Regions from separate parts of the Pantoea sp. AS142 genome, predicted to be linked through region 2. Evidence: predicted binding sites of a transcription regulator. Region 2 holds the regulator's gene; each other region holds the start of a gene.
The links. The regulator PurR, encoded in region 2, represses purine synthesis genes. The targets are predictions, from matches to a motif close to CANGCAAACGTTTGCNTG.
Positions count from the first base shown of each region.

Region 1: WFO64_RS10595 (NCS2 family permease) is a predicted target of PurR. The motif match lies at 2,567-2,584, and genes of this name have one in related genera.
Region 3: WFO64_RS15525 (NCS2 family permease) is a predicted target of PurR. The motif match lies at 3,251-3,268, and genes of this name have one in related genera.
Region 4: glyA (serine hydroxymethyltransferase) is a predicted target of PurR. The motif match lies at 5,200-5,217, and genes of this name have one in related genera.

Region 1 is NZ_JBBCMO010000004.1:247,562-255,200, reverse strand. Features, by position in the region: gene WFO64_RS10620 (ATP-grasp fold amidoligase family protein) at 1-25, shown strand, start outside; gene WFO64_RS10615 (YjcB family protein) at 80-361, opposite strand; gene soxS (superoxide response transcriptional regulator SoxS) at 618-1,043, opposite strand; gene soxR (redox-sensitive transcriptional activator SoxR) at 1,144-1,629, shown strand; gene WFO64_RS10600 (glutathione S-transferase family protein) at 1,669-2,334, shown strand; gene WFO64_RS10595 (NCS2 family permease) at 2,683-4,032, shown strand; gene WFO64_RS10590 (Na+/H+ antiporter) at 4,178-5,827, shown strand; gene WFO64_RS10585 (LysR family transcriptional regulator) at 5,872-6,774, opposite strand; gene WFO64_RS10580 (CidA/LrgA family protein) at 6,878-7,303, shown strand; gene WFO64_RS10575 (LrgB family protein) at 7,296-7,639, shown strand, end outside.
Region 2 is NZ_JBBCMO010000001.1:964,701-972,339, forward strand. Features, by position in the region: gene WFO64_RS04840 (MATE family efflux transporter) at 1-135, opposite strand, end outside; gene WFO64_RS04845 (riboflavin synthase subunit alpha) at 338-997, shown strand; gene cfa (cyclopropane fatty acyl phospholipid synthase) at 1,243-2,391, opposite strand; gene punC (purine nucleoside transporter PunC) at 2,702-3,904, opposite strand; gene punR (DNA-binding transcriptional activator PunR) at 4,012-4,926, shown strand; gene purR (HTH-type transcriptional repressor PurR) at 4,914-5,939, opposite strand; gene cydH (cytochrome bd-I oxidase subunit CydH) at 6,221-6,310, shown strand; gene WFO64_RS04875 (C40 family peptidase) at 6,357-7,154, opposite strand; gene WFO64_RS04880 (Grx4 family monothiol glutaredoxin) at 7,520-7,639, shown strand, end outside.
Region 3 is NZ_JBBCMO010000008.1:155,137-162,775, reverse strand. Features, by position in the region: gene mnmE (tRNA uridine-5-carboxymethylaminomethyl(34) synthesis GTPase MnmE) at 1-34, shown strand, start outside; gene WFO64_RS15535 (malonic semialdehyde reductase) at 301-891, shown strand; gene WFO64_RS15530 (4'-phosphopantetheinyl transferase family protein) at 1,070-1,819, shown strand; gene WFO64_RS15525 (NCS2 family permease) at 1,868-3,181, opposite strand; gene yieH (6-phosphogluconate phosphatase) at 3,334-3,993, shown strand; gene WFO64_RS15515 (GlxA family transcriptional regulator) at 4,007-4,939, shown strand; gene WFO64_RS15510 (acyltransferase) at 4,924-5,919, opposite strand; gene glyQ (glycine--tRNA ligase subunit alpha) at 6,141-7,052, shown strand; gene glyS (glycine--tRNA ligase subunit beta) at 7,062-7,639, shown strand, end outside.
Region 4 is NZ_JBBCMO010000002.1:39,594-47,232, reverse strand. Features, by position in the region: gene WFO64_RS05325 (nickel/cobalt transporter) at 1-535, opposite strand, end outside; gene WFO64_RS05320 (DUF1007 family protein) at 526-1,152, opposite strand; gene csiE (stationary phase inducible protein CsiE) at 1,308-2,576, shown strand; gene WFO64_RS05310 (3-phenylpropionate MFS transporter) at 2,558-3,706, opposite strand; gene glyA (serine hydroxymethyltransferase) at 3,835-5,088, opposite strand; gene hmpA (NO-inducible flavohemoprotein) at 5,418-6,602, shown strand; gene glnB (nitrogen regulatory protein P-II) at 6,656-6,994, opposite strand; gene glrR (two-component system response regulator QseF/GlrR) at 7,177-7,639, opposite strand, start outside.

The DNA.
Region 1 (7,639 bases), on a different contig from region 2:
CCCTGCCATGTTGAAGAAAATTTAAGCACACACAGCAATATAAAAAACCCCGCATAGCGGGGTTTTTTATGCGCAAAAATCAGGGCATCGGCCAGTCAGCAGGGGCCTGGCTCATCGCATCGATAAACGCATGCTTCGAGATTTCCAGGAAGTTATACACATTTTCCATGCTCAGGGTAATATCCATCAGGCCGGTCACAAACCAGCAGGTCATGCCCAAACCAATCCCGCTACACATAAACGCCATCACGTGACGGCTATCCTGACGAAGTTTGGTTTTCAGGGTGCTGGCAAAAAACATCATGATTGCGCTCAGCAATTCCCAACGCATAACAAGAAAACTGGCGGTTAACGTAGCCATTGGCCGGACCTCAATATCAGTAGGTATTCCTGACAATCTGCGGACATCACCGGCGGCGGAAAAGTGTGTCAGGGAGTGCTTTTTCGCCGTCAACCCAGGTTCAAAGTGTGACTTGCGTCACATTATATCATTCGATTTTAAATTTTGAACAAAATTTGACTCTGGTATGGTAGTTGGCTGAAGGAAAATTGAGCCGTAGCAGATAACATGCGGGGAATTTCAGTCAGATGCGCCTGTTTTCAGGCGCATCTGAGGATCAACGAACCGGACAGCACTCGCCGGTAGTGCGCTGGGTAAAACTGGTACTGCCCTCGTTGCAGCCAAAGCTCAGCAGGCGAGGGCGCTGAATCGCCTGACGCCGCATGGTGTGGCGATAAGCCGTTGGTGTCTGCGAAAACTGACGACGAAAAACGCGTGAAAACGTCTGTTGCGAGTCATAACCATACTGCATCGCAATATCAAAGACCGGACGCTGTGTCTGAGACAACGCCTCAGCGGCCAGCGTCAGGCGACGTTCACGAATATATCCACCCAGCGTCTGTTTCGTCACGGAACGGAACATACGCTGCAGATGCCATTTCGAATAGCCCGATTTCGCCGCAACCTCATCGATCGACAGGCTCTTGTCGAGGTTCTGGTCAATCCAGTCCGTCAGGGAATGAATGATCTCTTCTTGCATCATAGCCTCATCCTTCTGGTGCTTAATAAACGGTAAGGGGAGTTTAGTCGTTTTGATGGAGAGCGAGTATAATTCCTCAAGTTAACTTGAGGTAAAGAGCCTGATGAAAAAAGAACGCAACTATCCAAAGCCGGTCTTAACACCGGGTGAAGTGGCGCGCCGCAGCGGGGTGGCGGTCTCGGCGCTGCACTTCTATGAAACCAAAGGGCTGATCTTCAGCACTCGTAACAGCGGCAATCAGCGGCGATACAGCCGTGACGTGCTGCGACGCGTCGCTATTATCAAGATTGCTCAGCGTATCGGCATTCCGTTGTCAACGGTCAGTGACAGTCTGGATCACATTCCAGTTAACAAGCGCATGTCGACACCGGAGTGGAATGCGCTGACCCAGCACTGGCGCGAAGAACTGGATAAGCGGATTGAAACCCTGACCCGCCTGCGCAATGATCTGGATGGCTGTATCGGCTGCGGTTGCCTGTCGATGCGCGACTGTCCGCTGCGTAACCCCGGTGACCGGCTGGGTCAACAGGGCTCGGGTGCGGTGCTGCTCGACCCGGAACAGGATGATAAACATTCGGACGTGGAGTGACGTCTATACTAGGGGAAGGTCAAAACACAGGGAATCATGATGATCACCGTTCACCATCTTGAGAAATCACGCTCGCATCGGGTGCTGTGGCTGCTGGAAGAGCTGGAAGTGCCCTATCAGATTAAACGCTACCAACGTGAACCGACGATGCTGGCACCCGAGGCGCTGAAAAAAGTACATCCACTAGGAAAATCGCCGGTTATTACTGACGGGAACCAGGTGGTGGCAGAATCCGGTGCCATTCTCGAATACCTTGAAGAGAAATATGACCACGCGTTCCGGCTGCAAGTCAGTGATGAGGCGTCACGGTTGCAGTGCCGCTACTGGCTGCACTATGCCGAAGGCTCGCTAATGCCGCTGCTGGTGATGAAGCTGATCTTCGGTCAGATGGGTAAAGCGCCAGTGCCGTGGCTGCTGCGTCCGGTTGGTGCGGCCTTTGGCAAAGGGGTGCAGAAGGCTTTCCTGGATAAACAGCTGAAGCCGCACAGGCAGATGATCGAACAGCATCTGGCGACGCATCCCTGGTTTGCCGGTGAGCGTTTCACCATTGCGGATATCCAGATGAGCTTTCCGCTGCTGGCACTGGCGCGCCGTGCCGGACTGGATCAGATGCCCGCCACTGAAAAATGGTTGCAGACGGTGCAGCAGCGCGCCGCCTGGCAGCGCGCGATTGCGCAGGGCGGCGAGCTTTCGCTGCCTGGTTAATCGTCTCTCTCCACCGGCGCGTGCTGTACGATCACCGATGCGCCGGTGCAAATTCTCTCTTTATATGACATTAAGTTTATGGCCTCAGCGTTTCAGACTGGTCTCTGCCAGCCTGTTACGCCCAATCTTTATGCCAAAGAATCTCCCTCTTAGAGTTGAAAACGTGGCGCTAAACGCCGGATAATCGCATGCCTTTTTATCTGGCCGTTTTTGATGGCTAATTATCTGCGGCAAGGTAAACGTTTGCCTGGCGGTTTAATCCGGGCAGTGTCGCCATTTATCCGCTTATTCCAGGGACAGCGATGGTCGCAGAGCGATCCACACAACAAAAATTTTTGAGGCTCAACTATGTCAACTGAATCACGCCCGGCCAGTGGAAAACTGGACGCCTGGTTCTCGATCTCGGCGCGCGGCAGCAGCGTGCGTCAGGAAATTCTGGCCGGACTCACCACCTTTCTGGCGATGGTCTACTCCGTAATCGTGGTGCCGGGGATGCTTGGAAAAGCCGGTTTCTCCCCCTCCGCAGTGTTTGTCGCCACTTGTCTGGTCGCCAGCTTTGGTTCCATCATCATGGGGCTGTGGGCCAATCTGCCGATGGCCATTGGCTGCGCAATCTCCTTAACCGCCTTTACCGCTTTCAGCCTGGTGTTGGGTCAGCACATTAGCGTGCCGGTAGCGCTGGGCGCAGTCTTTCTGATGGGGCTGCTGTTTACCTTGATCTCGGTGACCGGCATTCGTGCCTGGATCCTGCGTAACCTGCCAATGGGCGTGGCGCACGGCACCGGTGTTGGGATTGGCCTGTTTCTGCTGCTGATCGCAGCTGACGGCGTGGGTCTGGTCGTGAAAAATCCGGCCCCGGGCCTGCCGGTAGCGCTGGGTCACTTCACCGCCTTTCCGGTGATGATGACGCTACTGGGACTGGCAGCGATTATTGGACTGGAGAAGCGCCGGGTGCCCGGTGGCATTCTGCTGACGATTATCGCCATTTCATTGCTCGGGCTGATATTCGATCCGGCAGTGAGCTACAAAGGATTGTTTGCGCTGCCGAGCCTGCGTGATGCCAGCGGTCAGTCGCTGGTGTTCAGTCTCGACATTATGGGCGCGATGCAGCCGGTAGTGCTGCCAAGCGTGCTGGCACTGGTGATGACGGCGGTGTTTGACGCTACCGGCACCATTCGCGCGGTCGCGGGCCAGGCAAATCTGCTGGATAAACAGGGCCAGATTATCAATGGTGGCCGTGCGCTGACCACCGACTCCATCAGCAGCCTGTTTGCGGGTCTGGTGGGCGCGTCACCGGCTGCGGTCTATATCGAATCGGCGGCAGGTACGGCGGCAGGGGGGAAAACCGGTCTCACCGCAATTGTGGTCGGCCTGCTGTTCCTCGCCATCCTGTTTATGTCGCCGCTGGCGTATCTGGTGCCGGCTTACGCCACCGCACCTGCATTAATGTATGTGGGTCTGCTGATGCTCAGTAACGTGGCGAAGGTCGACTTCAATGATTTTGTCGATGCGATGTCGGGGCTGTTAACGGCGGTGATTATCGTGCTCACCGGTAACATCGTAACCGGCATTATGATCGGCTTCGCCAGCCTTGTGGTGGGCCGTCTGTTCGCGGGTGAATGGCGTAAGCTCAACGTCGGCACCGTGGTGATTGCCATTGCGCTGGTGGCGTTTTACGCCGGTGGCTGGGCGATCTGACTGTACAACCGGGCGTGCGGCTGCACGTCCGGAATTTTTCACTGTTTTCCCGCCCGGCGCACGCGTAGCTGACAACCTTAACCGCAGTTTGTTTTACACTTTAGCGCTTAACCAATGATTGAAAGAAACGACGCCTAAGGAAAGCATGGAAATCTTTTTTACAATTCTCATCATGACGCTGGTCGTGTCGCTCTCTGGCGTCGCGGCCCGTATTCTCCCTTTTCAGATCCCGTTGCCGCTGGTTCAGATCGCCGTGGGTGCGATGCTGGCCTGGCCAACCTTTGGTCTGCATGTTGACTTTGACCCGGAGCTGTTTCTGGTGCTCTTTATTCCGCCGCTGCTGTTCGCTGATGGCTGGAAGACGCCGATCAGTGAGTTCCTGCATCATGGCCGCGAAATAATTGGCTTAGCTTTGGCGCTGGTACTGATTACCGTGATCGGTATCGGCTATCTGATCTACTGGATGGTGCCGGGTATCCCGCTGATTCCTGCCTTTGCGCTGGCGGCGGTACTGTCACCAACCGATGCCGTGGCGCTTTCCGGCATTGTCGGCGAGGGCCGCATTCCCAAGAAGATTATGTCGATCGTGCAGGGCGAAGCCCTGATGAATGACGCATCGGGCCTGGTATCGCTGAAATTTGCCGTGGCAGTCGCCATGGGCACCATGGTGTTTACCTGGGGCGGTGCCAGCGTTGAATTCCTGAAAGTCGCAGTGGGGGGGCTGATTGCGGGTGTAGCCATCTGCTGGCTCTATGGTAAGTCGTTGCGTCTGCTCAGCCGCTGGAGCGGTGACGATCCGGCTACCCAGACCGTGCTGCTGCTGCTGCTGCCTTTCGCCTCTTACCTGATTGCTGAGCATCTGGGTGTCTCAGGCATCCTGGCCGCCGTGGCTGCCGGTATGACCATCACCCGTTCCGGTATAATTCGTCAGGCACCGCTGGCGATGCGCCTGCGTGCCAACAGTGTCTGGCAGATGCTGGAGTTCGTGTTTAACGGCATGGTCTTTCTGATGCTGGGCCTGCAGTTGCCGGATATTCTGCAGACCTCTATCGATCAGGCGCAGGCCGATCCGAACGTCGAGATCTGGATGCTGTTTGCCGATATCGGGCTGGTCTATGCCGCGCTGATGATCGTACGTTTTGGCTGGCTGTGGATTATGCAACGCTTCAGCAAACGCCTGCTGAAGAAGAAGCCGCTGGAGTTCTCTAACTACTCGTTTCGTGAACTGCTAATCGCCTCTTTTGCGGGTGTGCGCGGCGCGATTACCCTCGCCGGTGTCCTGTCGATACCGCTATTCCTGACCAACGGCGAGCCTTTCCCGGCGCGCTATGAGCTGGTCTTTATCGCCACTGGCGTGATTCTGTTCTCGCTGCTGGTGGGGGTGATGCTCTTGCCGATTTTGCTGCGCGGCATTGATACCATTGATAAAGGCGCACACCGTCGCGAGCTACAGAATGCTCGTGCGGTAATGGCAGGCACAGCCATTGAGAGCCTGCACAAGATGGAAGACCGGCTGCAGAATGAGTCGGAAGAGAACATCGATCCGGAGCTGCTGAAAGAGGTGAGTCTGCGGGTGATTGGCAACTTACGCCGTCGCGCCGAAGGGAAGAATGACCTGGAACACGCGCTGTTCGCTGAGAACCTTGAGCGTCGCTTCCGCCTGACCGGACTGCGTGCCGAACGTGCTGAGGTCTATCATCTGCGTGCCACCCAGCAAATCTCCAATGAGACGATGCAGAAGTTACTGCACGACCTGGATCTGCTGGAAGCACTGCTGATCGAAAAAGAAGAATAAGACCTGACTGGCACGCCTGCTCATTAATGTGGCGTGCCAGCCTTTCACACCGACAGGCGCGGCGGCTCATCCGGCCAATGCTCGCGACAACAGGCTATCCACGCCTGCGCACTGCGCGACAGATAACTCCCTTCCCGCCAGATTAAACCCAGGCTCCATTTCAGCTCCGATTCCAGCGGTAGCCACAGCAGCGACTGCTTATCCAGCCGCTGACAGATCGGCTCCGGCAGAATCGCCAGCCCCATCTCCGCCTGCACCATCGCCGCCAGAAAATCCCACTGACCGCTGCGCACCGCCACCGTTGGCGTCAGGTTAAGCCGCTGAAACGCCTGCATCAGTTGACGATTCAGCGAGAACTCCTCATTGAAAATCAGCAGCGGATGCTGTGCCAGTTCTGCCAGGCCAATCTGCTGGCGGCTGAGCCACTCCGGGCAACGTGGCAACAGCACGCAGAGCGGATGATGCATCAGGGGCAGCGTGTTCAGCGGCAGCTCAGCGTCAACCGGCAGCGCGGTCAGGGCGATATCCAGACTGCCCGCCAGCACCGCCTGCTGTACGGTCAGACCGCCGAACTCAGAGATTTTAAGCTTAACGCCGGGATAGCGGCGGCGAAAAGCGGAGATCGATCCGGCGATCTGCATACCGACCATCGGCGGAATGCCGAGCCGTAGCTCGCCCGTTTTTAGCTGGTTGATGTCACCGATCTCCGCCTCCAGTTGATGAAACTCCTGCAGGATAGCCAGGCCGCGCTGATAGACCGCCTGGCCGCTGTCTGTGAGGTGCAGGCGGCGGCCATCGCGCAGGATCAGCGTACAGCCCAGCTCCTCCTCCAGTTGGCGCAGCATTTTGCTGATGGTCGGCTGCGTCACAAACAGCTTTTGCGCCGCACGGGTAAAGCTCTGCTGGCGTACCACTTCAGTAAAGTAACGCAGGGCGCGGACATCCATAACTATTCCTTTAAGGCATGATTGCGATAATTTTAATTCATTTTTTTCACCTTCTGTTGACGATTTATACTGTTGCGGTGAATTTAATCGGGGAGACAAGGTGATGGCGTTAGCGCTCACTCCACGCAGTAACCGCGCAGTGCAATGGTTAAGCCTACCGCTCCAGTTGGGGTTATATATCGGCCTGTTTATCGCCTGCGACCGGCTGGTGAGCTGGCTGCACCTGCCGCTGCCCGCCAATATCGTCGGGATGCTGCTGCTGCTGGCGTTAATCATAATGCGGATTGTGCCGCTGAACTGGGTGAAAGCCGGGTCACGCTGGCTGCTGGCCGAGATGCTGCTGTTTTTTATTCCGGCAGTGGTGGCGGTGGTGAATTATGGCGATCTGCTGCGGATCGATGGCTGGCGCATCTGCATGGTGATTGGCGTCAGTACGCTGCTGGTGCTGGCATCCACCGCCTGGGTGGTGGATCGGCTTTATCAGTTCGAAGTCGCGCGCGCCGCGCGTAAGCAGGATCCGCATGCGTGATTTTCTACTCAGCCTGCTGTGTGTGGCGGTCACGCTGCTGGTTTATGCGTTGAATAAACGGCTCTATCGTCGCTGGCGAACGCTGCTGCTGATGCCTCTGGTTATGACGCCGCTGGTGCTGGTGGCACTGCTGCTGCTGACGCATATCAGCTGGCAGGATTACATCGCAGAAAACCACTGGCTGCTCTGGCTGCTGGGACCGGCAACGCTGGCGTTTGCGGTGCCGGTCTATGAGAACGTGGAGATGATTAAGCGCCACTGGCTGTCACTGAGCGCGGGCGTGCTCACCGCCACGCTGGTCGCCGTCTGCAGTTCCGTCTGGCTGGCGCGGCTGTT
Region 2 (7,639 bases):
GGCCATATCCGTGGCGCTGACTGCACCGGCCATAATGGTATCCACAAATCCCATTGCGGTTTGAGCCACCTGAGCCAGAATGACCGGAATCGCAAGGGCCAGCAATTGACGCGCTTCTGTTAAATACTTCTGCACGTTAACACCTGACTTATTGAGTAAATTAAAAGGGCAGCAAAGCCCATGGAATTTCGCGGGCTAGTGTAACTGGCGTAACAGAATTCGCCAATCTTTGTCACCCGATGCGGTTTGCCGTCCCATCAAACAGGCGCTGCCTGCTGAAATCAACAGCCGACCTGAGCTGTGATAAACTAGCGCAAACTTCGCAGAGGCAAAGACTATGTTTACCGGTATTGTGCAGGGCACGGCAGAAATCGTGTCCATTGAAGAGAAAGAATTGTTTCGTACCCATACTGTCAGACTGCCAGCAGAACTCTTACCGGGTCTGGCGCTGGGCGCATCCGTAGCCCATAACGGTTGCTGCTTAACCGTGACGGCAATTGAAGGCGACTGCGTCAGTTTTGATTTAATTAAAGAGACGTTGCGGGTCACAAATCTCGGCGATTTACATCAGGGCGATGTAGTCAATATTGAGCGTGCAGCAAAATTCAGCGATGAAATAGGCGGCCATCTGATGTCGGGTCATATTATGACCACCGCTGAAATCTGCAAGATTATCCAGTCAGAACATAACCGAGAAGTCTGGTTTAAAATCCAGGATCCCTCGCAGATGAAATATATTCTGCATAAAGGCTTCGTCGGCATCGATGGCATCAGCCTGACAGTAGGCGATGTGACAAAAACCAAATTCTGCGTCTATCTGATCCCGGAAACGCTGGAACGTACCACCCTGGGGGTGAAGACTTTTGGTGACCGGGTCAATATTGAGATCGATCCTCATACGCAGGCGATTGTAGAGACCGTTGAGCGGGTGTTAGCACAACGCGATGCCGCAGCCGCTATGAGCATGCTGACCGGCCAGCCTGCCGCTGAGAGTTAATAAAAGGCGCATAAGCAATAAAGAGTGCAAAAGTCTAAATCAGGCTGAATCTGGCAACAATACAAACGCTTAAGACGCAGGGAACACGGACAGGGCAGGAACGTGTCCCGCGCCATGGATGGCGGGTTTTGCGTCTTTCCGGTCTTAACGTGTTCCCTGTGCGGCCCCGTCTCAAAGCAAAACAGGCCAGCCCTTTTAATCGTCTTCGGCGCGGCAGCGCCTTCATCACGACCACATGCCTGACCCTAACGCGCCACCTGCAATCCGCCTTCAACGCCGCGACTGAATACGATCTGCCACAGCTGAATATCGCGCGCCCGGAAGGCACCGGCGCAGGCATTAAGATAGTAGGAGAACATCCGCTTAAAACGTTCACCATAATTATCAGCCAGCTCTGGCCAGGCCTGTAAAAAGCGTTCATGCCAGGCCATCAGTGTTTTGTCATAATCGGCACCAAAGTTATGCCAGTCTTCCAGAATAAAATGGGGCTCGCTGGCATCCGCCACATGACGAACCGAAGGCAAACAGCCATTGGGGAAAATATATTTGTCGATCCAGGGATCGACACTCATATCGGTTTTAATCGCGCCGATAGTATGAAGCAGGAAAATACCGTCAGGCTTTAAATTACGATCGACCACATCAAAATAGGTCGCGTAATTTTTCGGTCCGACATGCTCAAACATACCCACCGAAACAATGCGATCAAACTGCTTATTCAGATCGCGATAATCCTGCAATAGAATCGTGACATCTAATCCGCGACAGCGCTGCTGCGCCAGTTTCTGTTGTTCGGCGGAAATCGTTACGCCATGCACTTTAACGCCATAATGACCTGCGGCAAATTCCGCGAGGCCGCCCCAGCCACAGCCGATATCCAGCAGCGACATCCCGGGTTCCAGCGCTAATTTACGACAGATCATATCCAGCTTTGCTTCCTGCGCCGCCGCCAGTGTGGTGGCTTCTTTCCAGTAGCCACAGGAATATTGCATAAAGGGGTCGAGCATCAGTGAAAAGAGATCGTTGCCAAGATCGTAATGCTCTTTACCGACAATCCAGGCCCGCTTTTTTGATTGCAGATTAGTTAAGCGTGCAGCGGCAATGCGCAGCGTATCTTTAAAGTGATGAGGAAGCTGCTCATCAAGTTTATGTTTAAGTACCTGGTGGAAGAAAATATCCAGCCGATCACACTCCCACCATCCATCCATATAGCTCTCACCGAGCCCAAGCGATCCCTCCTGCAGAACACGTTTAAAAAAACCCGGATGAGTAATATGAATATCCCAGGGACGTGAACCATTAATTTCGATATCCGCTTTTTCCAGCAGTTCGTGAACGATGCGATACCAATGGTTCTCTTCAGGACTCACTGCTTCTGCATAAGATGAACTCATAGCTTTTCCACCACCTGTCCAATCTGAGCCTGAACAAATAATAGCCAACTTCGTCAGGCGTTGAGGAACGGCACGGATGACTCCGTACACCGGTTATCTGTGTGATACAGAGGACTGGAATCGCCTGTAGCAGGTCGGTTAGGGTGTGAATAACGCGCGCGAATACCGTCCCGGCAACAGGGTGCCAATCAGATTATTACGTTATTATATTGTTGATTTATTACAGGTTTGTTGACCCGAATGAGTATATTCTCACGCAGGTCAATATTCAATAACTTATTGTTAGGAAGCTAACTAAAAAGTCAGTGCGTCAGTGATTATCCTGGCAGGCAGGTTGCGCAGAGGCAACAACAGTTTGTGCGCTTGCTGCACGCTGCATAAAGTAACCGATCAGCGCGAGCAGAATAGTTACCGTCATCATCAGTGTGGTGGTAAACAGCGCCTGGGTTAATCCGGCCGACACCGCCAGGCTGGCGGCAAAGCAGAGTCCTAACTGCAGCGTGTTCTGCAACGCTGCCGCTTTACCGGTGGCGTGCGGGAAAGGCATCAGCGCACCGGACACCACAATCGGATAGACCGCACCGTTAGCCAGCGCCATACCGCAGAAGGGTGCCATCAGGCTCATTAGCGTGCTATTGCCTGACAGCGCAACAGCAAACAGCGCAAGAATGCTCAGACTATAGACTCCCAGCAACCAGGGCAGCAACTGTGCGCCGCTAAAGCGGTTGAGGAGGGCGCGACAGCTGAATCCGCCAATTAAAAAGGCGAGTGTTTGCGGCACATAACTCAGGCCGATATCGGCAGGCGAGAGACCCAGATCCGCCAGAATAAAGGGCGAGCCGGTCAGCCAGGCAAAAAAGCTGGCTGAACAGGCGGAATAGATCAGCACATTTCCGCTGTAGACCCGTGATTTTAGCAGGGTGAAAAAGCCGGGCTGCGTACCTTTTTCGCCCGCGGGCTTACGCACGGTGGGCAGGCGCAGAGTAGTCAGAATCAACGCCACCGCAATCAGGGTTAGCACCAGGAAAATCGAACGCCAGTGGAAGTGACCGATCAGCCAGGCACCCAGCAATGGGGCCAGCGCCGGAGAGAGTGCAACCAGTGGCATAATGGTGGCAAATACTTTGTTGGCGCGCGCGGCAGGGTAGCGATCCACCACCAGCGCTTGCCAACTCACGGCCGCAGCACAGACACCAATTGCCTGAACAAAGCGCAGCGCCAGCATCAGATAGATATCATTTACCCACAGCATGCCTGCGCAGCCAACACCAAACATGGCCAGTCCGGCCAGCAGCACCGGTTTACGGCCGATGCGATCGGAAAGGGGGCCCCAGAAGAGCTGACCACAGGCGAAGCCTGCCAGGAATAGACTCATGCTGGCGCTGATCAGGCCGGGCGAGGTGTTAAAAGTTTGCTGCATTGCGCCAAAGGCGGGCAGGTACATATCAGTGGCTAAAAAGCCCAGCATGCTCAGCAGGGCAAGATAGGGCATGAATCCTTTATTCGACGACATTTGACTCTCATTTTGGCAGGATAAACGCGTCAGAGTGTAAAAGGTGCGTCTGACGCTGTGAAACGGTAATATTTGCCGATTGCTGTTAAAATTTTTGAAGGCAAATTATGTGGTCAGAATATGCATTAGAAGTGGTTGACGCCGTCGCCCGCGGGGGCAGCTTCAGCGCCGCCGCGCAGGAGTTACACCGGGTACCTTCTGCCATCAGCTATACGGTGCGTCAGCTGGAAAACTGGCTAGCGGTACCGCTATTCGAACGTCAGCATCGTGAAGTGGTTCTGACCCCGGCAGGCGAACATTTTGTCCGGGAAGGGCGCAGCATCATCAAAAAAATGCTTGCCACACGGCGACAGTGTCAGCAACTGGCCAACGGATGGCGCGGCCAGCTAAGCATTGCCGTTGACCGTATTGCTAAGCCTCAGCGCACCCGGCAAATGGTCAAAGATTTCTATCGCCACTTCCCCGATATGGAGTTGATCATCAGCTATGAAGTTTTTAACGGTGTATGGGATGCGCTGGCCGATGGCCGGGTGGATGTGGCGATTGGTGCGACTCAGGCGATTCCGGTTGGCGGACGGTTTGCCTTTCGGGATATGGGCAAACTCAACTGGCGTTGCGTTGTCGCGCCTCACCATCCCCTGACGCAAGCGAGCCAGATAGATGACGACACGCTGCGCAGTTGGCCATCACTGGTGCTGGAGGATACGTCACGCGCACTGCCGCGTCGTATGACATGGACGCTGGATAACCAGCGCAGGCTGGTGGTGCCGGAGTGGCAAACCGGCCTTGAGTGCGTGCAGGCGGGATTGTGCGTGGCGATGGTGCCTGGTCATCTGGCCAGGCCACTGCTCGACAGCGGCGAACTGGTTGAACTGACGCTGCCGGTGGCGTTTCCGGACAGCCCATGTTGCGTCAGCTGGGCAGAGGATCGCGCATCACCGGCGACAGGCTGGTTGCTCAGCTATCTGGGTGATGCGCAAACGCTTAATCAGGAGTGGTTAAGGGAAGATTACCGGCGATAGTCGCGGAACGGGCCATCGGCTACTGAACGGCGCTCAATCAGCGTGGGATGGACTTCAATCGTTTGTGAAACTTCACGCTTACTGGTGATACGGTCCAGCAGCATATCCAGCGCTTTCTCACCCAACTGGGCTTTAGGCTGATGCACTGTGGTCAGGGCGGGGGCGAAATAGCGGGCGTTGCGCACATTGTCATAGCCGATCACCGAAATGTCCTGTGGTACGCGCAAACCCATCTCATCGGCGGCGCAAATCGCGCCCATCGCCATGATGTCACCCCCACAGAACACTGCCGTCGGGCGTTGCTTCTGCGACAGGATCTGCTGCATCGCCTGATAGCCCGACTCCGGCTCAAAGTCACCCTGCACAATCCATTCGGTGCGCGGCTGAATACCCGCCTCTTCCAGCGCCTTCAGGAACCCGGCATGGCGGCCGCCACCGGTGTTACGCTCCATCTGACCGGGAATGGCACCAATCTCACGATGTCCACGTTCAATCAGATAGCGTCCCGCCAGATAACCGCCCTGAAAGGCATTATCCAGTACTGTGTCTGTGAAGTCGGCGCGCGACTCGCCCCAGTCCATCACTACCATCGGAATATTGCGGTTCTCTTCCAGCATTTGCAGCAGGTCGTCCGGATATTCAGAGCACATCACCAGCAAACCATCTACGCGTTTCTGCGCCATCATGCTGAGATAGGCGCGCTGTTTTTGCAGATCGTTATGCGCATTACCCAGAATCAATGTATAGCCTTTATCAAAACAGTGATTTTCAACCGCTTCAATAATTTCAGCGAAATAGGGCGCTTCGCTGGAGGTGGCAAGCAGGCCCAGCGTCTTGGTATGGTTCACTTTCAGGCTGCGCGCCACGGCGCTCGGTGAGTAGTGCAGTTCCTTAATCGCCTGCCAGACCGCGTTGCGCGTCTCTTCAGCCACAAAGCGGGTTTTATTGATGACGTGCGAAACGGTCGTCGTTGAGACTCCTGCGCGTTTCGCCACATCTTTAATTGTTGCCATGAAAATCGGACTCCAGTGCCTATCTAACCCTATGATAAGCTTTGTGTTAAACGTTTGCGTCTGTTCAGGGTTTTTTCCGCAAAAATGCCGCTTTACCGGACAGAAAACAGGCTCCTGGCGGAGAAAAACCGCCTGACAGCGTGCGCAAACGGAATCAGGGTTGCGCGCGTTGCGCAACAAAGGCGGGATTCTAACAAGGCTGGACGGATAAAACGAGATTTTTACTGGGCCCTGTGGGAAAATGCGATATCCACACTAATTGTGTGATGAAGGAGCAAGCAATGAGTACCGATCTTAAACTGGCTTTAATGACCACCGTGGGCTGTCTGCTGATGATTGTGGCCTTTAGTTTTACTGCCATTCTGCACTAATAAAAAAGCCGGGATTATCCCGGCTCTCTTCTGCTTGTTCTGCTACTCAGCGTATGGTTTTCGGCGTCATCACGCGACGGGCACCAATATAGTGACGTTGCCAGTAATCTTCCCCTAATGCGCTGATCTGAATATCTTTGCCGGTACGTGGTGACTGGATAAATTTGCCGTTGCCCAGGTAAACGCCGACGTGGTCAGCAGTACCGCGTCCATTGATGCGGAAGAAGACCAGATCGCCTTTCTCCAGCGACTCACGCTTGATTGGCGCAGCATCACGCAGGTGATACATCTCGTTAGCGGTTCGTGGGATTTTAAACTTCACCAGGTCTTTATACGCGTACCAGACCAGACCGCTGCAATCGAAACCGGTATGCGGTGAGGTGCCGCCCCACTGATACGGCTTACCTAACTGACCCATCAGCTTGGTCATCGCTGTTTCGCGCGCTTTCTGGTAGCGCTGGCGATGAGATTTGCTCATTTTAATCGTGCCGGTCTCGCTGGGGGTTACCTCAACCGTTTTCAGCGGGCGCTGATGACCATAGCGTTTCTTGTCTTTGTTCTTGTTGATACGGGCTGTTTTAAGCGAGGTCTTTTTAGCAGGTGTCTGTTTAGCGATGAGTTCGACTTTTTTCTGTTTTTTAGTTTTTAGTTTTTGAACCGAGCTGAGGCGAGTTTTTTTCGTCACCGTTTTCAACGGGCGACGCTTGCGGCGCTCATCGTCGCGCGCGCTCTTTTTCTCTGCCTTATGCGTACTAACGTTCACCGGTGCGTGCGGCGACGCAGCGGCGATGTTAAAAAACAGTTGCGCAAAGGCCAGCATGAAAAGCGTAATGATTAAACGCATAGTCCATTGAAGTCGTTAAGTTGTCAGGGCCACTACGCACCGCGACAAAGTTGAGATTAATCTGATCCAGGATCAGCGCCCCGGCCATTCTAGTCCAGTTCTTTTAAAAACTGTAATGCCTTTTAATATTAATCTTTGCAACCCACGTAATTGCGCTGAAAATGAGCATTTTCAGCGTCTTATATCAGCGAAATTATTACGAATTATTAATCTGTTACCAGACGTTAATAATCAGGCATTCAGGCATCCGACGCAGGACTTAACAATGATGGCGATTTAATCGGGCAGCGATCAAAATGTCGTTTTCAGTCATGCTGCGAAGTCGCTACAATAAACAAACACGAAGTAACGAATTAAGGAAGGCAATTATGAGTACTGTAGAAAAAATTCAGCGCCAGATCGCAGAAAACCCGATCCTGCTGTACATGAAAGGTTCTCCGAAACTGCCAAGCTGCGGTTTCTCTGCACAGGCGGTGCAGGCGCTG
Region 3 (7,639 bases), on a different contig from region 2:
TCGCATCTTCTCCAGCTTCTGTATCGGTAAATAACCTTGCAGGCCTGATGGCGACCTGCCGTCAGGCCTGATTTTCCGCCACGCTGCCTTCCCTGTTATTCCCGTCTCTGCGGTGATTCTTGCTGATATGTTATTTTGCGGCGGCCCGGCATTGCCGTATAACCATTAAAGCGCCGATCTGACGTGCGGCTAACCGTTGCGTTGCGTCCTCCCCGCATCATTCTGCCGCGTCGGCCCGGAAGCACACCCTATCTGTGAACATCTTTGGGCGAAACTTGTCGCCTCAAACAGGAGAGTTGCATGAGTACACCGCTCGACACTGCCGCACTGGATACGCTGTTTAATGATGCCCGCACCCACAGTTACTGGCAGGAAAAGCCAGTCGATAACACCCTGCTGGAACAGCTCTATGCCTTAACGGCGCTGGGCCCAACCTCGGCGAACTGCTCGCCTGCGCGTTTTGTTTTCGTGACATCGGCGGAAGGCAAAGAGAAGCTGAAACCGGCACTCTCTTCCGGCAATCTGGATAAAACCATGAGCGCACCGGTTACAGTGATTGTGGCCTGGGACCGCGAGTTCTATGAGCAGCTGCCCGCGCTGTTCCCGCATGCTGATGCGCGTAGCTGGTTTACCGGCAGCCCGGAAGCGGCGACAGAGACCGCTTTCCGTAACAGCAGCCTGCAGGCGGGTTACCTGATTCTGGCGGCCCGTTCGCTGGGTCTGGATGCCGGTCCGATGTCCGGTTTTGACCCGGCGAAAATCAATGATGCCTTTTTCCCCGACGGTCAGTATCAGGTTAACCTGCTGATTAACCTCGGCTACGGTGACGCGTCAAAACTGCATCCGCGCCTGCCGCGCCTGAGCTTTGAGCAGGCGAGCCGTTTCGCCTGAGGCTACCCGCGTCGCGATTCGGATCGCGACGCGTAACTCTGCTCCATTCCTGCCAGCCTGCGCTTTCTGATCATCCTATTCCGAATTTAACCTAATCTGTGCGTTGCCGGGTGCATTAAGGTAAGAAAATTCCTACAATAAAGCTGATGATTATCTGACCATTTTCACGGAGCGACAGATGGCTGGTCATTTTGTACGCTGGACGGGTGATCCCGGCTTCCCGGCTAAAGAGATGCGCATTCCCCAAACAATCAGAGACACGGCACAGCAGTTTGCTGACAAACGCCGTGGACGTTTTCTTGCCGCGCGCACCCTGCTGGCACAACTGATGCTGCGGGTTTATGGCATTCATGAGTTGCCGCACCTGATTATCCAGTGCAACGGACGCCCCGTGTTTGCTGACAGCGATCTGCCCGATTTCAGTATCGCCTATGCGGGCAATACGGTGGGTGTGCTGCTGGCCGAAGAGGGTGGACGTGCCGGTCTGGATATGGAGATTGTGCATGCGAGGAGCCGTCAGACTCAGGAGCAGCTGATTCACGGATTAACCTCAGGTGAGATCGCCTGGATCAATGCCCAGCAGGATGCCATGGAAGCGGTGACGCAGATCTGGACGTTACGCCAGAGCATTCTCAAGCTGACGGGAGAGGGTAATCGGGGACTGGATTCGCTGCGCCTGTTGCCGGGTGCAGGCCGGCTGCGATCGTCACTCTACCCCGACATTCAGGTGGTATGTGATGCGGAGCCTATGCTGGTCTGGTCATGTGCACTGTCGTCTGCCACCCAGCGTCTGCATCTGTGGGAGATGGATAACGCTTTTCAGTGGCGTGCATTACGCGAAATCGAGATGGGTAAACCCAACATCGGGCCTCATGCCCTGCGGCTGACCAGCCTGCCCAGCGAGCGCAATCTGCATCCTGAGATGTGAAAAAGCCGCAACCTGTGGGTTGCGGCCCTCAATGCATTTAGTGCGCGTCTAGTGCGTGTCAATAAAGACAATCTTCAGCACAAACAGCAGGGCGACAATCACCACGCAGGGGCTGATTTCACGCCAGCGGCCGGTGCCCACTTTCATGACGCAGTAAGCGATAAAACCCAGCGCAATGCCTTCGGTAATGGAAAAGCTGAAGGGCATCATGGCGGTTGTCACAAACGCCGGAACGGCTTCGGTTAAATCATCCCAGCGCACGCGCGACAGGCTGGCCGTCATCAGCACGCCGACGTAAATCAGCGCACCTGCGGCGGCGTAGGCTGGCACCATCGCGGCCAACGGTGACAGGAAGGTCACCAGCAGGAATAGCAGTCCGGTGACCACGGCCATCAGGCCGGTACGGCCACCAATCGCCACACCTGAGGTGCTCTCGATATAGGCGGTTACGGATGAGGTGCCCGCCAGCGCACCACTCACTGAACTGATGCTGTCGACATAGAGCGCCTGCTGCATGCGCGGGAAGGTGCCGGTTTCATCGGTCAGTCCCGCTTTGTCGGTGACGCCGATCAGCGTGCCGGAGGAGTCGAAAAGATTAACCAGCATAAAGGAGAAGATCACCCCTGCCATGCCGATGTTGAATGCGCCTTTGATATCGACCTGTCCGACTACCGAAGTAATGGAGGGCGGCGCTGAAAACAGGCCAACAAACTTCACGTCGCCCAGCATCCAGCCAATAGCAGTGGTGATCACCATTGAGATCAGCACGGCTGCGTGGATATTCCGCGACGCCAGAATGGCGATAATAAAGAAGCCCAGTGCGCCCAGCAGTACGCTGTGTGAGGTCAGATTCCCCACGGCCACCAGGGTATCGGGATTCGGCACGATAATACCGGCATTCTTCAGCCCCATCATGGCGATAAACAGGCCAATACCGGCAGTAATGCCGACGCGCAGGCTGAGCGGGATATTGGCAATCATCCAGTAGCGAACCCGCAGCAGCGTCAGGATCAGCAGGCCGACCGCACCCCAGAAGATCGCGCCCATACCGACCTGCCACGAATAGCCCATCGCGCCGACCACGACAAAGGCGAAGAAGGCGTTCAGCCCCATCGCGGGCGCCAGCGCCACCGGCAGATTGGCAAACAGTCCCATCAGAATGCTACCAAAGGCGGCAATCAGACAGGTCGTCACAAACACCGCCTGGGTATTCATGCCGGCGACGCCGAGGATCTGTGGATTGACAAAGACGATATAGACCATCGTCAGAAAGGTGGTGATACCCGCGATCACTTCGGTGCGCACCGTGGTGCCATGTTCCTGCAGCCTGAAGATGCGCTGTAAAAGGCCTTGCTTGCTCATGCCATCCATCCAGAAGAAAAAATCATCGGCGCGTATCCTGGCGATTTTACCGGGGCAATACAATGATTTTTCGCAACCGATTGCCACTCTCGCAATCTGCGCTGAGTGCGGTAGAGTGGGAACCACACCCCTGAATCAAAGGATAGAGTCTGATGTCAGTTGAATGCGTCTTTTTTGATTGCGATGGCACGCTGGTGGACAGTGAGTTGCTCTGCACCCAAGCCTACGTCAACACCTTTGCCCGTTACGGACTGGCACTGTCGCTGCAGCAAATGTTTGAAAAGTATAAGGGCGTCAAACTCTACGACATCATTCGCGACGTGGGCGACGCGCATCAGGTGAGGCTGCCGATGGAAGAGGTGGAAACCGCTTATCGCGCAGAAGTCGCGCGATTGTTTGATCAGCAACTGCAGCCAATCGCAGGCGCGAAAGCGCTGGTTGAGCAGATAAAGGTGCCGATGTGCGTGGTCTCAAACGGGACGGTAAAAAAGATGCAGCACTCGCTGGGCTTAACCGGCATGCTGCCGCTGTTTGCGGAGCACCTCTACAGCGGCTATGACATTCTGCACTGGAAGCCCGATCCGGAACTGATGTACCACGCGGCGGAACAGATGCAGGTGCCGATTGAGCGCTGCATTCTGGTGGATGATTCAGAAGCAGGCGCCCGCGCCGGTATCGCCGCCGGCATGCCGGTCTACTACTACTGCGCTGACGCGCACAACCCTGAACTGGACCATCCGCTGGTGACGCGCTTCGACGACATGGCACAACTGCCTGCGCTGTGGCGCGCCCGTGGCTGGGATCTGGTGTAGTACAGGGCAACACATGACACACACCGTCTGGTTTTTAACCCTGCCTGGCGTGATGGCGCTGGATCTGACCGGCCCGGCTGAGACGCTGAAGCTGGCGGGCGACCGCTTTACGCTGCGCTATATCGGTCCACAGCCGGAGGTGATCTGCTCCACCGGCATGACCATTGGCGGCATCGAACCGTTACCCGAACAGTTGCCTGCCGACAGTCTGCTGGTGGTGCCTGGCGTCTATGACTCGCAGATCTGTTATGCCATGCCACAGGCCGGAGAGGCGCGTGAGTGGCTGATGCGACAGCGTACTGCGCTGCGCGCGCAGACCTTTATGCTGGTCTGCGTCTGCTCAGGCGCGCTGCTGGCGGCGCAGGCGGGCATGCTGGATGAGGTTCACTGCACGACCCATCATGATGTCATTGCCCGCCTGAAAGCCGCGGCCCCGCGCGCACGGGTACAGGAGAACCGCGTGTTTGTCGGGCATGAGAATATCTGGACCAGCGCGGGCATCACGGCGGGAATCGATCTGGCGCTGCATCTGGTTAATCAGCTCTGTGATACGTCCACGGCCCTGGCAGTGGCGCGGGAGATGGTGGTCTGGTTCCGCCGTGCCGGTGACGATCCGCAACTTTCGCCGTGGCTGCGTTACCGCAACCACATGCATCCGGCCATTCATCGGGCGCAGGATCTGATGATGGCTCATCCTGAGCACGGCTGGACGCTGACCGAGCTGGCCGGACGTACCCACGTCAGCAGCCGCCATCTGGCGCGGCTGTTTCGCCAGCATCTGGGGATTAGCGTGCGGGAATACCTTGAGCAGCTGCGAGTAGGCGTGGCGCGCCAACGTCAGCAGCAGGGTGAATCTGCCGAAAAAGCGGCGCTGGCGGCGGGGTTTTCATCGGCGCGTCAGCTTCGACGCGCCCGCCAGCGTGAAGCCGATCAGCTGACAAAGTGACGGGAATCGACGCGTTTCAGTGCCATCCCCATCAGCAGGCTGCCGCCCAGCGTCAGCCCGAACACCCAGGGCAGGTCGAGCCACGGCTGCGACATATCATCGTAGTGATGCGTGCGCAGAAAGTGAATGAACAGCGCGTGAAAACCGTAAATCGGCAGTGAATAACGTGCAATCACCGTAAAACCAGGCAAGGTGCGCTGATTCAGACTGTTTTTAAAGACGATCAGCAGGCTGATCGCGGCGATAAACACCAGCGGTCCGCAGTAGAGATACCAGGTATCATTAAACGCCCCGTTGACGATCAACGCCTTTTTCGTCCCCAGCGTAATACCAATCACACAGGCGATAAACAGTCCGGCAGCCAGCGGCGTCAGGCCGCGCCGGCTGGTCTCCATGGTGCCGATTGCCCGTCCCAGCAGCGCATAAAGCAGGTAGTAAATGCTGTCGCCGCTGACATAAAGATTAACCGGCAAAAAATGAAACGGCCCCAGCGACTGGTTGACTGTATTTGGGTTGGCGAGCACCGCCAGCACCAGCACCAGCAGCGCCACGTAACGCGCCTGCACGGTTTTCACCTGAATCAGGGGTGACAGCAGATAGATGCCGATCAGCGCAAAGAAGAACCACAGATGATAAAACACCGGCTTCTGCAGCATCTTCAGGATTGAGCGACCTTCGCTGATGGGCGTCAGCCAGGTGATATAGGCCAGCGATACTGCGCTGTAGAACAGCAGACAGAGCACCAGGCGGAGCATATGGCGCGGCTGGGCGCTGCGTTCGCCGAAAAACAGGTAGCCGGAGATCATAAAGAACAGCGGAACACAGACGCGTGATGCTGAGTTAAGCAGATTAGCCACATCCCAGGTAGTGCCGCTCACCGCCATCGGTCCAGTGATATACCAGGTGGTGGTGTGAATCACGATCACCATCAGGCAGGCAATCGCGCGTACATTATCGATCCAGTAAATCTTCTGCGGCATGGCGTCCTCTTGCGCATAGCGTCCGTGCGCAAAAGGGTAGCCAAATGCGACCAGAGCAACAACTGTTGCCAGCAGGATTCGGAGCCATCTGTATGCCAGCGCCCTGAATCACCGATAAAACGCGCCGGCACCGCCTGGGATTTACGGCTGCACATCGCGCGGTCAAAGGGTATACTGTCGGCCTCTTTTTTTAATCTAACCGAAGCGCGTGCACACTCAACATGCAAAAGTTTGATACCAAAACCTTTCAGGGGCTGATCCTGACCTTGCAGGATTACTGGGCGCGTCAGGGCTGCACCATTGTCCAACCGCTGGACATGGAAGTGGGCGCTGGCACTTCACACCCGATGACCTGCCTGCGTGCATTGGGCCCGGAGCCGATCGCCGCCGCTTACGTGCAGCCATCACGCCGTCCTACCGATGGCCGCTACGGTGAAAACCCGAACCGTTTACAGCACTATTACCAGTTTCAGGTGATCATCAAACCGTCACCGGACAACATTCAGGAGCTCTATCTCGGCTCGCTGAAAGAGCTGGGTATGGACCCGACGGTGCATGACATTCGCTTCGTGGAAGATAACTGGGAAAACCCGACGCTGGGTGCCTGGGGACTCGGCTGGGAAGTGTGGCTCAACGGCATGGAAGTAACACAGTTCACCTACTTCCAGCAAGTCGGCGGCCTGGAGTGTAAGCCGGTGACCGGTGAGATCACCTACGGCCTGGAGCGTCTGGCGATGTACATCCAGGGCGTCGACAGCGTTTACGATCTGGTGTGGAGCGACGGTCCGCTGGGCAAAACCACCTACGGCGACGTGTTCCATCAGAACGAAGTGGAGCAATCCACCTATAACTTCGAATACGCCGACGTTGATTTCCTCTTTACCTGCTTTGAGCAGTACGAGAAAGAGGCGCAGCACCTGCTGGCGCTTGAGAAGCCGCTGCCGCTGCCCGCCTACGAACGCATTCTCAAAGCGGCACACAGCTTTAACCTGCTGGATGCCCGCAAAGCAATTTCGGTAACGGAGCGTCAGCGCTATATTCTGCGCATTCGTACCCTGACCAAAGCCGTGGCTGAAGCTTACTACGCCTCTCGCGAGGCAATGGGCTTCCCGATGTGCAATAACAAAAAGTAAGAGGCAGCCATGACTGAACAAACCTTCCTGGTGGAGATCGGCACCGAAGAGCTGCCACCTAAAGCCCTGCGCAACCTGGCGGAAGCCTTTGCCGCGCAGGTCACCGCTGAACTGGATGCCGCCAACCTGAGCCACGGCGAGGTTAGCTGGTTTGCTGCACCGCGTCGTCTGGCGCTGAAAGTCGCGAACCTGAGCGCCTCACAACCCGATCGGGAAGTGGAAAAGCGCGGACCGGCGATCGCTGCGGCGTTTGACGCTGACGGCAACGCGACCAAAGCTGCTGAAGGCTGGGCGCGGGGCAACGGCATTACCGTCGATCAGGCTGAACGCCTCGCCACCGATAAAGGCGAATGGCTGGTTTATCGCGCCCAGGTCAAAGGCGAAGCGGCACAGGCGCTGCTGCCGACGATGATTGCCACTGCACTCAGCAAGCTGCCGGTGCCAAAACTGATGCGCTGGGGCGACAGCGATGTGCAGTTCGTCCGACCGGTTCACACCGTGACCATGCTGCTGGGCGATGAGCTGATCCCGGGCACCATTCTGGGCATCGCGTCAGACCGGATTATTCGTGGTCACCGCTTTATGGG
Region 4 (7,639 bases), on a different contig from region 2:
GGGCCGTCCGTGGACGCAATGCCAGCCACAGCGAACGCAGCGCCCGATAACCAATCATCATGCCAAGCCCGATTACCAGCAGATAACTGCCCTTCTCTAGCCAGAAACTGCTGAGATGCAGCTGGCGCGACGAGGCTTTCAGCAGCACCAGCATGACCGTCACCAGTGTAATCGCCACCGAACCCTGCAGCAGTGAGGCGAGCAGCGTCAGCCTGATACTGGTTTTGACGCGGCTCGGATGGGTCGCCAGAAAGGTCGCAATCACCACTTTGCCATGGCCCGGTCCCAGTGCGTGCAGCACGCCATACAGCAGGCTGAATATCACCAGCGAAATGCCAGCCTGGTGGGGCTGCTCCGCCACCTGTTGTAGCAGCTGGGTCATTTGCCGATGTAGATCTTTCTGCCACAACACGCTCTGCAGCAGAATCTGCGACCAGTAGAGCCAGACCAGCAACGCGCTGCTCAGCAGCACGCTCGTCAGTAGCCACAGTGGCCAGAGTCGGGAAGCCCGCAGGGATGTAGAGATTACTGACATGTGAGTATTACCGTCTGTGCAAATTGGCGGCCTAAATCCATCTCCTCCGCCGGGGCGTCGGCTTTATCCAGCGACAGCGCATATTGCTTCAGCGAATCATTGGGCTTTGGCGTATTGAGGGTAAATCGGCAACGCGTCTGCAGCGCAGGCGGCAGCGTCAATGCACCAGCGTTGTCGTAAAACATATCAACAAAATAGGTGGGATCAAAGGTCAGGATCTCGACGCGCTGCCCGGTCAGTTTCGGGGGTTCCGCCAGCGGCAGAATAAATTCCAGCACTGCTTTGTGGCCGCTACGCGACAGATTATATTCCGTTGGCAGATTCAAAAACTTTACTCGCTGTTGATTGTGCCAGATTTCAGAAAAGTAGTGCTGACCCAGCACATTCGCCATCACTTCCGCCGCCAGCTTTTTCCATATCACGCTGCCTGGTTTCGCCTCGCCCGCGTCATAAAGCAGATCGGCGGAGGTAATCTCATCCATCGTCCAGGTCATCTTTAATCCGGTCAAGGTGTCACCCTGCACCACCAGTTCAGTTTTCATATCAATGAAGCTGTGAGGATGTGCCAGCAGAGCCGGGCTGAATACCATTAACAAAGCAAAGAGTGCGCGTTTCATAATGAAATAAAATAACGTTCCCGATTAAAAGAATCTATAAGTAAAAGAATTTTGTGACCCGCCTTAAACCTCCGGCAAATAAAGCGCGTAAACCGCGCAAGCGCTGACGGGGTTGACTATTCTTAGCTCAAAATAGCCTGCTGGAAATCTGATTGATGAGTTCTGCTACCCCTATGGCACCACTCTTCACCCGTTCACAGCGTCAGTGCCATGTCTTATTGCTGCTGTTTCTGCCGACACCCGTGCTAACGCTTGAAAAAGTCTGCCGGCTGAATGGCGTCGATCTTGCTGGTGCCCGACAGGATATCGCGGATGTGGGTCTTGAGATACAGCGATATCACCGGCTGGAATTGCATCAGATGGTGGATGGCAGCTTTCGCCTTCATGGTACTGAGTTGGATCGGCGTCTCTGTCTGCTGCACAACCTGCGACGCAGTTTGCGTTTATCGCAGGATTTCGTCTGCGAACATTTTGCTGCTCCCCTGCGTCAACGCCTGAAGGTGATGAAGATTGAGAAAGCGCTTTGGGATGAGACCAATTTACAGGCATTAATTCAGCACTGCAGCCTGCGTCTGAAGCGCGATTTCGGCGAACGCGACCGGCTTTTTCTGCAGATATTCATGAAGTATGGGTTATGCCAGCGCCAGCCGGTGCTGTTCAGTGAAGCGCAGTGTCACTGGCTCCAGCAGAAGGCTGAGCGGCAGGCGGCCGAGGATGTGATTCACCACTGGCGCAAACGCTGCCACCTTGCCCCCCCTGCCAGTGAAGCCGACTTCTGGACGCTGTTGTTCAGCCAGATCCATACGCCTGTCGTGGACGCGATTGCGCATCCTGCTGAGCAACAGTTAATGAACGCGACCCAGCAGTTGATCAATGACTTTGAAGCGTGTGCCGGGACCAGCGTTGCTGACCGCGAAGAGCTGCTCTATCAGCTCTATCCGCATCTGGCGCAGGCGTTGGATCGCACCCACTTTAATATCGGTATCGACAATAGCGTGGCACTGGACGTCAGCCGACTCTATCCTCGCCTGCTGCGTACCACTCAGCAGGCACTGCAGGCATTTGAAAAGCACTATCAGGTCGCCTTTACACCGGAAGAGGTGAGTTTGATTACCATTATTTTCGGTGCCTGGCTGATGCAGGAGAATGCGTTGCAGGAGAAGCAGGTGCTGATCCTGACTGGCGACAATGCCGATCTGGAGCAAGACGTGGAGCAGCAGATCCGGGAGATCACCCTGCTGCCGATCAATATTACCTATCAGGATGTGAAGCAGTTTCAGCGGGATGGCGCGCCGCGGGAGGTAGACATCATCATTTCGCCCTACCCCACCTCGCTGCCCCTCTTCTCTCCGCCGCTGGTGCATGCTGAACTGCCGCTGACGTTACACCATCAGCAGCGCATTCGTTATTTACTGGAGTCGTAGCCGGGGCGCAGAAACAGCGCGGGCAGCGCCACCAATGCCATCACCCAGAAAAGATGCCCCTGCAAATGGGCGAACAGTACGCCGCAGATCATGGTCATCACCGCAATGCCACCGCCCATCGCCAGCGCGGAGTAGAGCGACTGCAGCCGGATCACTTCCGCACCCTGACGCGCCGCGATAAAGCGCATCGCCGCAAGATGACAGACGGTGAAGCTACCACAGTGAAGGATTTGCACCACAATTAGCAGCGGCAGCGCGGTGCTGGCCCCCATCAGGCTCCAGCGGACCAGCGCGCAGATGCCCGAAAGCAGCAGCAGATCGCGTGCACTCCAGCGACGGAACAGGCGATTGCTCAGAGCAAACACGATAATCTCCGCCACCACGCCCAGCGACCAGAGATAACCCACCGTTGAAGCAGAATAGCCGCTCTCCTGCCACCAGATAGCACTGAAGCCGTAATAGGCGGCGTGCGCGCCCTGTAGCAGCGTCACGCAGAGCATAAATCGCCATACGGCCTTCTCACGTAGCAACGCACACCACACCTGCCAGCCGCCACCCGCCGCGCCCTGCCGCTCATTGCCGTGCGGCTGAGTGGTGGGTGTCAGCATCATGCCAGCCAGCATAGCGATAATACCGAAGGAAAGCAGCAGCAGAATAGCCTGAGAGGAGTAAGCGCTGACCAGCACCCCGGTTAACGCCGAGCTGATCACAAAGGCCAGCGATCCCCACAGCCGTACCGGTCCGTACGCCAGCCCAATCTGCTGGGTCCAGGTCGCGGCCAGGGCATCGCTGAGCGGAACCAGCGGTGAGAAAAAGAGGTTGAAGCCGATCATTACCGCCAGCAGCCACATCCACTGCTCACCGACCCAGAAACCGGCGGCGAACAGGCAGGTCATCAGCGCCAGCAGACGCAACGCCGTAATTAATCGAGCGGGATTTTTGACCTGAGAGGCGATAAGCAGACTGCCGACAAAGCGCGCGACCATGCCGCAGCCCAGCAGCAAACCAATCTTTTCAGCATCAAGGCCATTGCCTTTCAGCCACACACCCCAGAATGGCAGATAGATGCCGTAACAGAAGAAGTAAGTGAAGTAGCCCAATCCGAGCCATCTGGCGGAGCCAATTGCCATATTCCCTCCAGCAAGTGTGCTGCCTGGCAGCATGAGTGGGCGCTACTGTGGCAGAGCATCGCGGGACAGGCAATAAAAAAGGATGGCAGATGCCATCCTTTTTATGCTGCCACACAACAGCTTAACGATTAAGCATAAACCGGCAGACGGCTGCAGATGTCCAGCACTTTCTGTTTGGTGCGCTCAATGGTCGCTTCGTCATTGATGTTATCCAGTACATCGGCGATCCAGCCAGCCAGCTCACGCACGTCTGCTTCGTTGAAACCACGTCGGGTAACCGCAGGCGTACCGATACGGATCCCGGAAGTCACAAATGGGCTTTTCGGATCGTTCGGCACGCTGTTTTTGTTGACCGTGATGTTGGCACGTCCCAGCGCGGCATCCGCTTCTTTACCGGTCAGGTTTTTGCTTACCAGATCGATCAGGAACAGATGGTTATGGGTGCCGCCAGAAACGATGTCATAACCACGATCAATCAGTACTTCAACCATCGCTTTGGCGTTTTTTGCCACCTGCTGCTGGTAGGTTTTAAATTCTGGCTCCATCGCCTCTTTGAACGCGACCGCTTTACCGGCGATAACGTGCATAAGAGGACCGCCCTGGCCGCCAGGGAAAACAGCAGAGTTCAGTTTCTTATAAAAGTCGTCGTCGCCGTTTTTCGCCAGAATGATGCCACCGCGTGGACCCGCCAACGTTTTGTGGGTGGTAGACGTCACCACGTGCGCATGCGGAATTGGACTTGGGTAGACATCTGCGGCAATCAGACCGGCAACGTGTGCCATGTCCACAAACAGCCAGGCACCCACGCTATCCGCGATTTCGCGCATTTTCGCCCAGTCGCATACGCCGGAGTACGCCGAGAATCCGCCAACGATCATTTTTGGCTTGTGGGTTTTCGCCAGTTCAGCCAATTCGTCGTAGTTGATTTTACCGGTCTCATCGATACCGTAAGCAACGACATTATAGAGTTTGCCTGAGAGGTTAACTGGTGAGCCGTGAGTCAGGTGCCCCCCATGCGCCAGGTTCATCCCGAGGATGGTATCGCCCGGCTGCAACAGCGCCGTGTAAACAGCGAAATTAGCCTGTGAACCGGAGTGTGGCTGCACGTTAGCGTAATCGGCGCCAAACAGCGCTTTTGCGCGATCGATAGCCAACTGCTCAACGATATCAACATACTCACAGCCGCCGTAGTAGCGTTTGCCCGGATAGCCTTCAGCGTATTTATTAGTGAGCTGAGAACCCTGGGCCTGCATAACACGCGGGCTGGTATAGTTTTCAGAAGCAATCAGTTCAATGTGCTCTTCCTGACGCACTGTCTCCTGCTCCATCGCCTGCCACAACTCGGCATCGTAATCGGCAATGTTCATATCACGCTTTAACATCCGGATCTCCTGACTCAGCTAACTTTCTGACGGTATTTATCCCCCTTCAGGGGCGAAGGCCCACAGTGTAAACCGTTTTAACAGGTGAAGGTAGGGTGAACCGCCTCTTTTTACGCAAACGTTTGGCTCGCTGCTGGCACTGCTTTTTTACCTCTTTTTCCCCCTGTTCAGGCGCCACGATTTTTCTTCAGGAGGTGGCGACTGTTTTTCATCATGCATTAAAAAGTAGCCACTCTGACAAACCAAAAGTTCACCAGGTTATTTACACTGCTGACGCGGCAGTTATAAGATGCATTTTAAATACACCTTTTATTGGAGAGGCCGCTTTTATGCTTGATGCACACACTATCGCCACGGTTAAATCGACCCTGCCTGCCCTCGCCGCCTGTGGTCCTGCGCTTACCGCACACTTCTATGACCGTATGCTGTCGCACCATCCGGAACTTAAAAATGTTTTCAATATGAACAACCAGCGCAATGGCGATCAGCGTGAAGCGCTGTTCAACGCCATTTGCGCCTATGGCGCGAATCTGGAGAATCTGGCCGTGCTACTGCCCGCAGTGGAAAAGATTGCGCAGAAACATACCAGCCTTAATATTCAGCCTGCGCAATACGCCATCGTCGGTGAAAATCTGCTGGCAACGATTAAAGAGCGGCTGAATCCGGGCGAAGAGGCACTCGCTGCATGGGGCCGGGCCTATGGCGTACTGGCGGATGTGTTTATTAATCGGGAAGAGGAAATTTATCAGGCGACGGAACAGCAAACCGGCGGCTGGCGCGGCACCCGTGCATTTCGTATCAGTGCTATTGAGCAGCAGAGCGATGCGATTAAAAGCTTTACTTTTAGCCCGGTGGATGGCGGCCCGGTGGCGGCCTTTAAACCGGGTCAGTATCTGACGGTGCACCTTCAGCCCGCCAGTTTCGAATATCACCAGATTCGTCAGTACTCGCTTACTCATCTCAGCAACGGTAAAGATTATCGCATTGCGGTGAAGCGTGAAGTTAAGGGCACCGTCTCCGGCTGGCTGCATCAGAATGGCAGGGTGGGTGATGAGCTGATGCTCGCCGCGCCGCACGGCGACGTGTTCCTTGAGGTCAATCCGTTCACGCCGGTGGCGCTGGTTTCTGCGGGCGTGGGTCAGACGCCGATGCTGGCCATGCTCCATGCACTGGCGGCCAGCCAGCACTGCGCGCCGGTCAGCTGGTTGCATGCAGCAGAGAACGGCAAACAGCATGCCTTTGGCCATGAAGTTATCACCACGAGCGCGCAGCTCGCCGATTTCGTCAGTCAGGTCTGGTATCGTGAGCCCGCGGCTGAAGATGCCGGTCACTATGATGCAGAAGGTCTGATGGATATCAACGTAATGGCCGCACGTTTAGCCTCCCCAGAAACCCAATTCTACCTCTGTGGCCCACTGCCTTTTATGGAGCATGTGGTGGCACAATTGCGTGATGCCAGCGTGGCGGACGCACGCATTCATTACGAACTTTTTGGCCCGCACAAAGGCGTGTGATTGAGCCATAAAAAAGCCCGCAGCGCGGGCTTTTTATTCTGATGAAGAGACAATCAGATTGCCTCTTCATCCTCTTCGCCAGTACGGATACGCACCACGCGCGCCACGTCAAAGACAAAGATCTTACCATCACCGATTTTGCCGGTCTGCGCGGTACGCATAATGGTCTCGACGCAGGTATCAACGATATCGTCGCCAACCACCATCTCGATTTTCACTTTAGGTAAAAAGTCGACCATATACTCTGCGCCGCGGTAAAGCTCGGTGTGCCCTTTCTGGCGGCCAAAACCCTTCACTTCACTCACGGTCATCCCGGTGATGCCCACTTCCGCTAAGGCTTCACGGACATCATCGAGTTTGAATGGTTTGATAATCGCATCAATCTTTTTCATGTCAGACCCTTTTTCACTCCCTCCATGGTCAGAGGGTTTATCAAGCATAAATGTTGCTGGTGCTGTCGGGCGGTAATATCCGGGATTCTTCAGGTTGCCGCAAGCGCTGCCAGGTTATGCTGACCGCACCCATGTGATCCGGCCTGAGCAGGCAACCTGCCAATATCCCTTCGCAGCCTCCGCTACTCTTTGAAATCACTGGCATCCAGTTCATGACGAGACAGCAGCTTATAGAATTCCGTACGGTTGCGCCCAGCCAGACGTGCGGCGTTAGTCACATTGCCTTTGGTCATCTGCAGCAGTTTCCGCAGATAGTTCAGCTCAAACTGATTGCGCGCCTCCGCAAAGGTCGGCAAAGCGCTATTTTCCCCGCTCAACGCCTGCTCCACCAGTGCATCGCTGATCACGGGCGATGAGCTCAGCGCCACACACTGCTCAATCACATTAACCAGCTGGCGCACGTTGCCCGGCCAGCTGGCAGCCATCAGGCGCTTCATTGCATCAACGGAAAAACTGCGAATCTGCGGTTTATGGCGTTCCGCCGCCTGACGCAACAGATGATTGGCCAGCAGCGGGATATCTTCGGTGCGTTGATGTAGCGCCGGAATTTTCAGGTTCACCACATTAAGACGATAGAAGAGATCC